Regions from separate parts of the Sphingobacterium sp. xlx-130 genome, predicted to be linked through region 1. Evidence: riboswitches for the same ligand, from Rfam matches in the RefSeq annotation. Region 1 holds a riboswitch; each other region holds the start of a gene.
The links. A riboswitch is a leader RNA that binds a small molecule or an ion and turns the genes downstream of it on or off. The one in region 1 is predicted to bind thiamine pyrophosphate.

Region 1 (4,665 bases):
AATTATGATTATTCGAGATGCGTAACCAAATATTACACCGATATTTCATATACAAACTTTTCGTTTTTTACTGTTGAGGCACAAAAATAAGTAAATTTTAAGATAGTACTAAGTTTATTAAATGTTGACGATAATTTTTAATTTTTGAAACTATTCAATTTTGATTTGATAAAAGGTAATGGAAATGAGAGAATTTTGACAAATTCATTCGTGATAAACGAATACGAATGTTAATTTTGCAACAATTTAAACAAGTCATGGGCAAGAAAAAACAAAATACTGAAGTTGACGTCGTTCTGATCGGTGGTGGTATCATGAGTGCTACTCTTGGAACATTAATCAATGAGTTAAATCCAGATATCGATATTGAAATCATCGAGCGTTTGGATATTGTTGCAGCAGAGAGTTCGGATGCATGGAATAATGCTGGTACTGGTCACTCTGCCTTGTGTGAGTTGAATTATACGCCCGAGCAAGCAGATGGATCTGTAAAAGTAGACAAAGCAATAAAGATAGCAGAGCAGTTTGAGGTGTCCAAGCAGTTCTGGGCATATTTGGTAGAGAAAGGAATCGTTAAAAATCCGAGCCACTTTATCCGTAAAGTGCCTCATATGAGTGCTGTGTTTGGAGAGAACGATGTTCGTTTTTTAAAGACTCGATTTGAGACTATGGAAAAAGAAACGCTCTTTAAAGGCATGGAGTACACCGAAGACAAATCTGTGCTTAAAGAATGGATTCCATTGATGATGGAGGGACGTGCTGCCAATGAACCTATGGCTGCCACTAAGATGGATATCGGAACAGATGTAAACTTTGGTGCGCTAACTCGGGATTTGATTGCTTACTTGGATAAAAAGGAAAACATTAGGCTTGCTTTGCAGCAAGAGGTTAAAGACATTGAACGGGAAGATGATGGTCGTTGGGAGATTGAAGTTAAAGATCTCAAAACAGGTGAGAAGCGGGAGATCAAAGCTAAATTTGTATTTATTGGCGCCGGAGGACATTCCTTGTTGCTTTTAGAAAAATCTGGAATTCCAGAAGCAAAAGGATACGGCGGTTTTCCTGTCGGAGGACAATGGCTGCGTTGCAAAAACGAAGAGATAATAAAACAGCATCATGCTAAAGTATATGGTAAAGCGTCTGTAGGGGCTCCTCCAATGTCAGTACCGCATTTGGATACGCGTTATATTGATGGTAAACAGGCATTACTTTTTGGTCCTTATGCTGGATTTTCAACAAAGTTCCTAAAACAGGGCTCGTATTTTGATTTGCCGGCTTCTATAAAACTATCTAATATTAAGCCAATGTTGTCGGCTGGATTAGACAATCTTCCATTGACAAAATATCTGATTACGGAGGTCATGAAAAAGCCAAAGGATAAATTGGATGCTTTGAAACAATTTATGCCTACAGCCCGTATGGAAGACTGGGGGATAGAGAAGGCTGGACAACGTGTACAGGTGATTAAGAAAGACCCGAAACACGGTGGTATATTGGAATTCGGAACTGAAGTAGTCTCTAGTGCAGATGGTTCTATTGCAGCCTTGCTTGGTGCTTCGCCGGGTGCTTCTACTTCCGTAGAAATCATGATTCAACTATTAAAACGTTGCTTTCCGGAACGTGCAAAATCTGATGAATACAGAAAGAAGCTTCGAGAGATGATACCTTCTTGGGGACAGTCTCTTAACAACAATGCCGAATTGTGTGCAGAAATGCGTAAGCACACACATCGTGTATTGAAATTGGATTAGATAATAAAATAATTATGGGGTGCAGGTTCCGTATTCATGCGGAACCGAGCTGAGATTATACCCAATCCTGCGTTCAGTAGGAGGAACCTGATCCAGATAATGCTGGCGTAGGGATTAATTTTGCTCTTCTATCAAAGCATACCCATAAATAGTGTTCTTGATTACATTGTTTAATGGAAAATATTATCGAAAATATTAGTAGTGCATTTCAGCAAACTTCTTGGTTAGAACGATTCTCGGTACTTTGTGGTGTCGCGCAGGTATTGCTTTCTAAAAATAATAAAGTGTCTAATTATTTCTTCGGAATCATGGGCATTATATCGGGTATGTATGTACTGTTTGGAGTTAAATTGTATGCTGAGATTGCCTTAAATATGTATTACCTAGTTATGAGCATCTATGGATGGTGGTATTGGTCTAATAATAAGGATGCGCGAGAACAACCTATCACTAATTGCACAAAGAGAGATTGGAGTATTGTCGCGATAATTAGCGTGCTTGGATTTATTTTATTGTTTTTAGTGCTTGAGCATATTACAGACTCCGATGTTCCCGCTTGGGACGCCTGGGTATCTGCCACTGCTTGGGCCGGGATGTGGCTTTTGGCCAAACGAAAGGTAGAAAATTGGCTGCTACTTAACGTTAGTAACCTGTTTGCGATACCGTTGTTAATACATAAAGAGCTCTATCTTTTTGCAGCCCTTACTACTTTTTTATTTATTGTCGCTATCTTCGGCTATTTTAATTGGCGAAAGCTCATGAAGTTTTCGTAAACGAAGGGCTACTCGTAAGTGTAATAGAATCTGCTACGAATTTAATATTTAAAAAAATGATGATCTGTGAAAATGCTATACAGGTGATAAGAGATAATCAGTTGGCATCTATAGAAGCGAAGACTTTGGTAGACGGTCAACTCGGCTTGATCTACGAAAATAACTGGTTTAATATATGGGTGCCTACTTCCCTGGGTGGATTGGAACTGAATTTACAAGATGGTTTGACATTATTGGAAGAACTAGCTTATTGGGATGGTGGTATGGCTTGGACGGTGACGCTATGTGCTGGAGCAAATATGTTTGCGGGGTACTTGAACAAAGGACTGACCACAAAAATATTTGCAGATCCAAAGGTTTGTTTTGGTGGTTCGGGACGTGCTTCGGGAAGAGCTGTGTGGGACGGCGAGTACTTTACACTTACTGGGTTTTGGCGCTTTGCAACTGGTGCGCCTCATTTAAGCCATTTTACATTAAATAGCTTTGTTTTTGATGGTGAAGAGCCAAGACTGGATGATTTGGGAGAACAGGTTGTATTTTCATTCCTAGTACCGCGGGACAAAGTACTTGTACATTATGATTGGGATTCGTTCGGTTTGGCTTGCACCGCAAGCCATAGCTTCTCGTTGGACCATGTTGCTATAGAGCCGAATTATGCATTTCAGATCAAACCTGAGCATCGTACAGTAGATACAGCATTGTATCGGATTCCTTTTATGCCTTTTGCAGAGTTGACACTTCTTGTCAACTACTTAGGAATGTATAGAAGGTATCTGGATTTGGTCGAAAAGTACTTTTTCGAAAAATCTAAAGTAGAGAGTTGGCTATCAAAACATGGAAAAGAGTATTTTAGAAACATAGACACCCTTAGGCTTCAGCTTGAATCAGATAGAAATAAAATAAGTCTACTCGCTGATCTATTATGGCGCGGATCTAAGCAATCAACGATAACAACAACACTTTTAGAGGATATAGCTTGTTCATCTAGACAGATGGTAAAAGACATTCGGGAAGAAACGACACGTTTGTTCCCATTGTTGGGCATTAGTGCGGCACAAAACGGCACAGAGCTAAATACGATTTTTAGAAATATATTTACAGCGACACAGCATAGCCTTTTGAACATTTAACCGTCACTAGCAGTCAAACTGCATAATGCCTTCATAGGCTTGTGGACTACCAGATAATATGATGAGTAGACGCATCTCTTCATAATCCCTCGGGCTGGAAAAGATAAAGTCTAATTGTTTATCCCTGTCCAGGTCTCCAATAAATTTTAATTCGGTGGCCGTATCGTTATAAGATGTTTGGTTGATTAACGTACGAATGAGTTTGCCCTCGCGATACAATTTTAGGGTATAGTTGGTATTTGGGTTATTCCGTTCTTCATCTTTATAGAATCGGATACCTGAAGCCTGTAGCTGATACTTTTGATCTTGATACGTAAATTGGAATGGCTCTCCTGGTTCAATGATCGACTTTGTAAAAGCGATACTGTCTACAGTACCTTTTTGTATGGTAGGTATATTGAAGAATACTAAAACATCTTCTTTGGGTACAATCGTCTCCGTCGGAAGGCCTGAACAGGGTTCCTCATCTTCATTTTCGATGTGGTAAAGCGCAGAAGTTACTGCATAAGAACCGTCTTTTAAGTGTAATTCAAGCCAGTTCTTGTTGATAATCTTTGATACGGGATCTCCCCATACACGATAACGAACAGGCATTAATACATGCCCTTCGATAATCGAGTCTGAGGAGATCGGAATCTTGTGGGGCACTATAGATGTTGCAATACTATCACTTTGGACGATTATACCGACGCCAACCGAATCGTTTGTCCTCGTTTTTTGGGTCTCGCTCGCCTTTTGTTGACAGGCGGAAATAAGAACCATGAACAGAAAGCAATAGCCGTATTTTATCATATACCTATATCTAATGTAATGCGCTGGCGATAATGTCAAAAGCTTCCAAACGCTTTGCATCGTCAAAGATATAATTTGTTGTCATTATTTCATGGGCTTTGTGTTGATTTGCAAAATCAAGCACCTCCTTTTTGATGATCGATTCTGTACCGATAAAAGTGCAGCTAACCATGCGGTTTACAGCTTCTTCTATTTCAGGTATTCCATGATAAATGGGTT
Region 2 (4,665 bases), on a different contig from region 1:
TTATCTTAGATGAGCTCACAAGCTCGATCTGACTTTTAATGGTCATATGGAATATCCAAAGTATATTATGCACGAATTGTTGTAATTGCTGTGCATGCTGCTTCGCGGTCATTCGTGTTTTCGCGGCCTGCGCTACATGAATATTTCATCTGTAATATATAGTCATATACGGAACATCGGCGTATTCTCCTGCCTTACTCAGGTGAAGTATACGCCGACGCTTCTTAACTACAAAAGTAATAATTTTATTTAAGCAATACGTTCTATTTGAACTTTGTCCGTCATTTTGAAATGATTCATATTTTTAACAAGTAACAGACCGGGAGTCTTGCCCACTTCTAATGAGCCTAAACTCTCTTCCAAGGACAATGCCTTTGCTCCATTGATGGTCGCCCACTGTATCGTTTTGATAAAATCCAGGTCAGCAAAATGCTTGTGCAATGTTTTGAGCTCGTCCAATATATCTAGGGTATCATTAGACGCCAAACTATCCGTACCTATAGCAATCTCACATCCATTTTGTTCAAGAATACTTACTTTAGGAAGGGTGCCCTCAATATATAGATTAGCCTTTGGACAGAGACACATCACCACATCCCTTCCCATTCTGCGGATAAAGTCTAAATCTTTTAATGAAGTAAAAGTATTGTGTACGAGGATAATTTTATTGCCCGTCGGGAGATAAGACATGTAGGTCTGTACCGAATTTCTTGCCTGCGCTTTAAAATCATCTGCAGAAAAACCGATTTGCTTATAGAACTCTAAAAAATCCCCAGTTTTGTAACGGAAAAGCTTATTTTCCTCTTCACTCTCCTGATTGTGGATTGAAATGATATTGTCATCGGAAACTGACTTCTTAAAAGCTTTAAAAAGTGCCTTAGAACAAGAATAGGGAGAATGAAGTGTTATAGAAGCATGACTAGAATCAAAATGAAACTCAAGCTCCCGCGCTTCGTCAATCTTACGATTCACTTCTTCATCATTCAATCCCAATATTTCAACAAAAGTATGATAAGCAATCTTACTTGCTTCTTTCACGCTAGCGGAAATAGCCGAATTTACATGATCGCCCACCGCTTGTATACCGCTATCGTACATCGCTCGATCTGCAGCTATCATAGCCTCACGGACAACGTCATCGTCTGCACCCCGATTTGACATCACTTCGGTGATAAATTTAACCAAACCCTGCTCTTGAGAAATTTTGCCTATCAAATGAGACAACTCCAAATGACAATGTGCGTTAATAAAACCAGGAATCAAAACGCCCTTCAAGCGTTCTATTTCTACATTATTCGGCACCGAATCATTATCATATATTCCCAAAACCGTACCATTTTCGTCCATTGCAATCACCCCATTTTTGATAGGGCTGGACGTGACTGGCATCACATAATCAGCTGAATAATAATGAACCATTTATATACCAATAGTTAGTGTGTGTGTATTTTCTAAGGGGTAAAGAGCAACCCTGTTTAGAAAATGTAAATTTAACACAAAATATTGCTTTAAACCAATACTCTTGACAAATTAAGTAATTTATTTTACACAAAAAAAATGAACTTTTGTTTTGTAAAAAAAATATTCTATGTTTGCGCCATCGAAAAGGGGTGCCTCGTTCATCAGAACATAAAGTAAGGCTGAGATTATACCCGTCTCGAGTATTCTCGGGAGCACCTGATCTGGATAATGCCAGCGTAGGGAAAGGGCGGTTAAATGTATCGCTATTGTAACCCCTTGCAATAGTTTGGTTTAACTCAAATTATTTTACATTTATGATTAAGCATCTTATTGCTACTGGTTTGCTAGGATTACTTACCATTATCGTTGTGATAGCACAGGAAAATGTTAAGGTAACAGTGACAAACAGTCAAGCACAATTGTTACATGGCGCAACCGTGACTATGGACAACACCACCAAACAAACCGACAGATCCGGAATAGCTATATTCACGATAGGTCCGAAAAGCAATCGAACAATCAAAGTCCATTATTTGGGATACAAGTCTTTTACTGGCCCATTAACCACTGGGCAACGAAGCATCAATATCATGCTTCAAGCCGCTGTTATACAAGCTGATGAAGCCTTGGTCTATGCTACCCGTGCCAAGGAAAATTCGGCGACAACCTTCAAAAATCTAACAAAAGAAGACATTAAGAAGAAAAATCTAGGTCAGGACATTCCTTACCTACTCGATCAGACTCCTGGGGTAGTTATCGGATCTGATGCTGGCGCAGGGATTGGTTATACTAATATGACGATCCGAGGCTCTGACAACCAACGCATTAACGTGACTTTAAATGGTATCCCGCTAAATGATGCCGAAAGTATGGGCTCATTTTTTGTCAACTTACCTGACTTTGCCTCCAGTACAGAAAGCATACAGATACAACGGGGTATAGGTACTTCCACAAATGGCGCCGGTGCCTTCGGTGCCTCTTTAAACATCCAGACTGATGTACTAGAAGAAAAACCCTACGCCGAATTAAACAATTCCTTCGGCTCATACAATTCTTGGAAAAACACCATTAAAGGTGGAACTGGTCTGATGAGCAACAAGTTCGCTATAAACACCCGCTTATCACGGATCGTATCCGATGGATACGTTGATCGCGCATCGTCAAATCTAAGATCGCTCTATGTCGACGCGGGACTATACACCAACAAACATACCTTGAAGGCCACAGTCTTCACGGGTAAAGAGAAAACCTATCAGGCATGGTACGGAACCCCCGAACCCCTCCTGACTGGCGATAAAGATCTTCTTATCAAATATGCAAATGAAGCTTTTGGATTATATGATGGTCCAGAATACGACCGTCTGCTAAATGCAGATAGAAAGTACAACTACTACACATACGACAATCAAACCGACAACTACACGCAGACGCATAGCCATCTGCAGTACACCAACGTTATTAGTGAAAAGTTGAAATTCAACTCCGCTTTACACTACACCCGTGGTGCAGGCTATTACGAAGAGTATCGCACAAAAGATAAACTCGTAAAATATGGGATACCTGATGTTACCGTCGGACAGGAAATCATCAAGAAATCAGACCTTATCCGTCAGCGTTGGCTGGACAACCATTTTTATGGACTCATTTACTCCTTTGACTATAGAGCTTCCGATAAATGGAACTTCATTTTTGGTGGGGGGTACAATCAGTACAAAGGAGATCATTACGGCAAGGTCATTTGGGACGAATTCAATGCCAATCCTAACCCCGGCAGCAAATACTACCTGAATGATGCACAAAAGTACGATTTTAATATGTACGTTAAAGCCGACTATAAAATAGACAAATGGCTTTTCAATTTTGATGTACAGTACCGCAACGTAAATTATACCGTAAAAGGCGATGACGACAAAATCAAAGATCTGGATTTCAACGACAAATTAAACTTTGTAAACCCTAAAGTAGGCGCCACCTATTTCCTTAACGGCAACTCAAACATTTATGCATCTTACGCATATGCAAGCAAGGAACCTGTACGTAAAGATTATGTAGAAAATCCTAGAAACGAGTTCCCGAAGCCGGAACGCATGCAAGATATCGAGCTAGGCTATCGCTTCCGTAGCGAAGGGTTTAACATAGGGACAAATGTGTATGCAATGCTGTACAAAGATCAGCTGATCCCAACCGGAACATTGAATGATACAGGAGCTGAGTTACGTATGAACATCCCTGAAAGTCACCGTATCGGATTAGAGCTTGATGCTTCATGGAGGGTCAGTAGCACACTCACCTGGTCAGCAACAGCTGCGCTGAGCGACAATAAAATATACGACTTTGTCGAATATTATCAGGTTTATGATAACGACACCCACTGGAACTACCTAAGAGAAGACTCGCGCAATTTAGGAAGCACGAAAATTGCGAAATCTGCGTCGACTATTCTTTCTAATAGTTTTACGTACACTCCGGTTGACAGGCTTTCTTTCAGTTTATTGTCTAAATATGTATCACGTCTATACCTAGACAATACTTCAGCAGAGGAAAGATCCATTGACCCTTCTTTTGTAAACAATTTCTTGGCAAACTATACATTCTCGGCCTTAGGACTTAAAGAAATCGGATGCAACCTCATGATTAATAACATCTTCAACGCGAAGTATACAACAAATGGCTACACTGGGGGACAGAAATTTGAAAACAGAGCCGAACGGGATTACTACAATTTCTACTACCCACAGGCAACCACTAATTTTATGCTAGGCTTAAACATTCGTTTTTAGAAAAACAGGTTTACTAACCTTCAACAAATTATATCCCGCTGTACACAGAATGATGTGCTACAGTGGGATCTTCTTTTCCAACAAGAATAATTTCCACTTTTCACTTTTTAATTTTTACTTTGAACCATGCGAGCAGTAATACAACGGGTGACACAAGCCTCGTGCACCGTAGACGAACAAGTGACCGGAGTGATAGGTAATGGCTTATTGGTATTGATAGGTATTGAAGATGAAGATAGTCAACAGGATATGGAATGGCTTTCGCAAAAATTGGTTAACCTACGTATATTCGGTGACGAGCAGGGACTGATGAATAAATCCATACAAGATATCGAAGGAAATATTCTTCTTGTATCTCAATTCACGCTATTTGCACAGACTAAGAAAGGAAACCGCCCGTCTTTTATACGGGCAGCAAAACCCG
Region 3 (4,665 bases), 160 kb from region 1:
GTGGGGCGGGACTGTCTTTTAATTGCGTAAAGATGGCTTTATAGCCTTCAGGGCCTAGTAGGGGGCTGAGCTGTGCCTTTGACGTCGTAAAACGTAAAGGGCCCAGGCCTATATAGTCGCAGCCTTCATGGATACGCTGCTGAACATCGTCCCACGTATTTGCTGTGCCTCCTATGATTTTAGCAGGGCCAAGTTGCTGCCGTGCTGTTGCTACAGCTTGGTCTTCTAGCCCCAGGTGTACACCGTCTGCATCGACTTCCTGGGCGATATCGATAAAGTCATTGATGATAAAAGTGAAGTCGTATTCCTGTTTTAGGAGCTTGGTCGCTTTGGCGACATTGCGTACCGCCGTATGATCCTCGGTCTTAAAACGGAGCTGCACCCATTTGATTCCTTTTTGTAATACGGCCTTAATGTTGTTTAGTTGCTGTTCTTCGGTCGTGCCTGAAGAGATGTATTGTATTTTGCTATACATGTGTTTGAAAATAGGCTTTCCCTGTTATTAATGTTAAAGCGACTGTTGTTTTGTTTATTATCAACTGTATTTTAATAGTTTGCCCCTTACGCCGGGCAGGCAATTACTTTTTATCCGTTAGCGGCTGCTCCCAAGGCTTTCATAAACGCTTCGCGGTTTCCGAAAAAGTCATCAAAACCGGAAGCGGGTGTAGTTCAGCGAAGCTAAACTCGCCGCCGTACCGCATGGGCACAACGGTATTGTTTCATTCTGCTGTAGCCAATCCGCTACTGCGCACCAGGCCTCAAGGTCAGGTGCCCGCTTGTGGATGAACCGGTTTCAGTTTATTGATGATCGTACCACAAGGTGTAGCAAGCCTCGAAGGCGGTAAAAGGATCCTCGGCGAGCCAGATCGCACCACATAATCCCACATCGTCAAAGTCAGATTTGAGGGTATGGATATTCTCCTGGCATATACCGCCCAACGCAATAAGTGTGGTCGAAAAATTCATGCGTTTGTCTACACAGGAAAGTTGTGCATCCTGCCCGTAGTCTGTCTTTGAAATACTGGAAAATACGGGACTGATAAAGGCTGCCTGAAAACCTCTGTCCAACGCATTAAATTCGGCCCAGTTGTGTGTTGAAGTGCTGAGGTGTGTGTAATTTTGTCCCCACCGAGCAAGCCCTTCGTCTCGGACGGACGAAGGGTAATGCACGCGGTCCAAGCCCCATCTGTGGCTCAGTCCCTGATAACTGTGCAGCACGAGTTGCTTTCTCTCCTCTGCCGTGAAACGGTCGACTAATCTCATCATTTCGGTAACTTCCAGCACAGGTTTTCGAATATGCACAATGACCTCAGGATAGGTAATAAACTGTTTTATCAGTGCTTCTTCGTGATGAACGAAACCTGGAAGTGTGACAATACGCATTTAGAGATAGATTTCCTTTCCCGACTCGATGTATTCCTCAGACTTTTGCTGCATCCCTTCGGCGACGCTTTCGCGGATCTCCTGCGTGATCTTCATCGAGCAGAATTTTGGACCGCACATCGAGCAGAAGTGTGCTACTTTGGCTCCTTCGGCCGGTAGTGTCTCATCATGGTACTCGCGTGCTGTATCAGGATCTAACGACAGATTGAATTGGTCTTCCCAGCGAAACTCAAAACGGGCTTTACTCAGCACGTTGTCTCTATACTGTGCACCGGGATGTCCTTTTGCCAGGTCGGCAGCATGAGCGGCAATCTTGTAGGTGATCACACCGTCCTTGACGTCCTTTTTATTGGGCAAGCCCAAGTGTTCTTTTGGAGTCACGTAACAAAGCATGGCGCAGCCATACCAACCGATCATGGCAGCACCGATGGCTGAGGTGATATGATCGTAGCCGGGAGCGATGTCTGTCGTAAGTGGCCCTAATGTATAGAATGGAGCTTCATCGCAACACGCAAGCTGCTTGTCCATGTTTTCTTTGATGAGGTGCATAGGGACATGTCCTGGCCCCTCGATCATAACCTGTACATCGTGTTTCCATGCGATCTTGGTGAGTTCGCCCAACGTCTCCAGTTCGGCAAATTGAGCTTCATCATTGGCATCGGCTATAGACCCTGGACGTAGACCGTCACCCAGAGAAAATGCGATATCGTACTGACTCATAAGCTGGCATATCTCTTCGAAATGTGTGTATAGAAAGTTTTCCTGATGATGGAATAGGCACCATTTGGCCATAATGGAACCTCCTCTGGAGACAATACCTGTGACACGCTTGGCTGTGAGATGGATATAACGCAGCAATACGCCGGCATGGATAGTGAAATAGGAAACACCCTGCTCTGCTTGTTCGATAAGTGTATCCCGAAATATTTCCCAGGTGAGATCTTCGGCAATACCATTTACTTTTTCCAATGCTTGGTATATAGGTACAGTGCCGATCGGTACTGGCGAATTTCGGATAATCCACTCTCTGGTTTCATGGATATTTTTTCCGGTAGATAGGTCCATTATCGTGTCTGCCCCCCAGCGGCATGCCCATACGGCCTTCTCTACCTCCTCTTCGATGCTGGATGTCACCGCGCTATTGCCGATGTTAGCATTGATCTTAACCAAGAAATTACGCCCTATAATCATGGGTTCGCTTTCGGGATGGTTAATATTATTGGGAATAATCGCTCTTCCTGCCGCAATCTCGGCACGGACAAACTCTGGTGTTATCTTGCCATTCGGAGTATTTGCACCAAAACTATACCCGATATGTTGGTGGTTCATTCCTGCGGTGCTGTTTTCCAATTGCTCTATCCGTTGGTTCTCACGGATAGCGACATATTCCATCTCGGCTGTAATAATTCCTTTCTTGGCATAATGGAGCTGTGTTACATTTCGTTGCGCTAGTGCTCTTTTGGGCTTATGCTGATAGTCAAAGCGTAAATCGGCCAACTTGGGGTCGTTGGCTCGCTCATTGCCATACACAGAACTGATATTTTCCAATATCTCTACATCGCTGCGCTCCAGGATCCACGGCTCACGGATGCGTTCGATACCGCTCTTGATATCAATAGATTTGTCGGCATCGGTATAGGGGCCTGATGTGTCGTAAATGGTTATGGGAGGATTCTCCGCTAAGCCACCAGAGCTCAATCGGGTAGGCGAGAGCGTGATTTCACGCATGGCGACCTTGATCGGGTGCAGCTTGCCAGGTAGGTAAACTTTCTTTGAATTTGGAAATGGTACTGTGGTAATTGTGGTATTTTGTGTTGTCATAGTTTATGGTATTTTACCCGCCTTGAGTAGCGGTGATGATCAGTATTTCGTCTTGGTCTGCAATAGGGGTGGAGGGCCAGTCCTCACGGGGTATCACGCTGCTGTTAATAGCTACAGCGATACCATTTGTCTGGAGATCTGGCATCAACAGGGCGAGCACACTTAATAAAGTAGCGGGAAACTCGGCGCTAAACTGATGGGGTTGATTGTTTACTTTTATCTGCATAGTACTAAATTTTTTAAATTAAAGTACTTTAGGAATGCTATAAAAGCAGCGCTACAGATTGGTAGCCGCAAAGTGATTGGTACACTTACTTTTCCCTCCGCTAGTATGAACTAGATCAGGTTCCAAGGGTAAAATCTCAGCCTGTATTTTACAGACACCCCTAAAGTATTTGGTACAAGGATAAGGGATATTGTTGTGAAAAAAAAATATTTAGGAAATTTATTCGTGGTTGTTAAAAAATGTTAATACGGCGCGGCGTGTATACTAACGGGGATTGATAGTCGTTTTAATACCAAAAGTAAAGATTTCATAATTTCATATTTAGGTTAATAATTGGTTTGGTAAAACCTGAAGCTCCCCGCTTCAGGTTTTTTTTTAAATACTTTCTGTATCCAGCCTTCGATCTTTAAAATAGAAGTTTTTGTCCTGGTCGGTTATAGCTCTGATGACCTTACAGGGATTGCCGGCGGCCACCACATTATCGGGAATATCTTTTGTCACAATACTACCGGACCCGATCACGGAGTTGCGCCCGATGGATACGTTGGGATTGATCACCACATTGCCTCCGATCCAGACATTGTCACCAATGTTTACGGGCATAGCGCACTCCATACCTGTATTCCGCACTTCATAATGCAGTGGGTGACTAGCGGTAAAAATAGAGACTGAAGGACCGATCATCACGTTGTTGCCTATTTTGACGGGTGCACAATCTAGGATGGTCAAATGATAGTTGGCAAAAAAATTCTCCCCGATCTCAATGTTAAATCCATAATCGCAGAAGAAGGGCTGCTCGACACAAAACATAGCCTCGGTCTTGGCAAATAACCCCCTAATGAGCCCTTTGCGCTCTTTATAGTTTTTGGGGTCAATCTGATTATACCTGTAGCAAAGCCGTTGTGCAGCTAAGCGTAGTGTCGTCAATTCTTTGGTATGCGCGTAATACGGTCTGCCTGTTATCATTTTTTCCTTTTCAGTCATAATATCCGTCTGTCAATAGATAAAAATATCGGTGAAGATAAGAAAAGTCATTTTTATACCATTAATCAAAGGCTGAAAGAATGGTTAATTTAATATTAATTATCTTTGCCTGGAATGATGGATAGTTCAAATTTGAAGATTGGTATAATAGGAAGCGGAAGTTGGGCCACGGCAATGATAAAGATGTTGAATGACAACACGATGGCCAAGGAGGTGTTCTGGTGGGTTCGTAAACCGGAAGACGTAACGTT

Region 2: it holds a riboswitch for thiamine pyrophosphate, as region 1 does, so the genes downstream of both, G7B18_RS14425 (TonB-dependent receptor) here and pnuC (nicotinamide riboside transporter PnuC) in region 1, are expected to answer to the same signal.
Region 3: it holds a riboswitch for thiamine pyrophosphate, as region 1 does, so the genes downstream of both, thiS (sulfur carrier protein ThiS) here and pnuC (nicotinamide riboside transporter PnuC) in region 1, are expected to answer to the same signal.

Annotation. Positions count from the first base shown of each region.
Region 1 covers NZ_WFKN01000006.1:315,441-320,105, reverse strand. The annotation lists gene G7B18_RS12800 (malate:quinone oxidoreductase) at 228-1,751, shown strand; TPP riboswitch at 1,757-1,883, shown strand; gene pnuC (nicotinamide riboside transporter PnuC) at 1,925-2,524, shown strand; gene G7B18_RS12790 (acyl-CoA dehydrogenase) at 2,581-3,654, shown strand; gene G7B18_RS12785 (hypothetical protein) at 3,661-4,446, opposite strand; gene G7B18_RS12780 (LLM class flavin-dependent oxidoreductase) at 4,457-4,665, opposite strand, start outside.
Region 2 covers NZ_WFKN01000008.1:104,190-108,854, reverse strand. The annotation lists gene G7B18_RS14430 (amidohydrolase family protein) at 250-1,419, opposite strand; TPP riboswitch at 1,597-1,721, shown strand; gene G7B18_RS14425 (TonB-dependent receptor) at 1,776-4,241, shown strand; gene dtd (D-aminoacyl-tRNA deacylase) at 4,368-4,665, shown strand, end outside.
Region 3 covers NZ_WFKN01000006.1:151,338-156,002, reverse strand. The annotation lists gene G7B18_RS12125 (thiamine phosphate synthase) at 1-475, opposite strand, end outside; gene G7B18_RS12120 (thiamine phosphate synthase) at 799-1,266, opposite strand; gene thiC (phosphomethylpyrimidine synthase ThiC) at 1,384-3,204, opposite strand; gene thiS (sulfur carrier protein ThiS) at 3,218-3,430, opposite strand; TPP riboswitch at 3,506-3,602, opposite strand; gene G7B18_RS12105 (sugar O-acetyltransferase) at 3,806-4,414, opposite strand; gene G7B18_RS12100 (NAD(P)H-dependent glycerol-3-phosphate dehydrogenase) at 4,529-4,665, shown strand, end outside.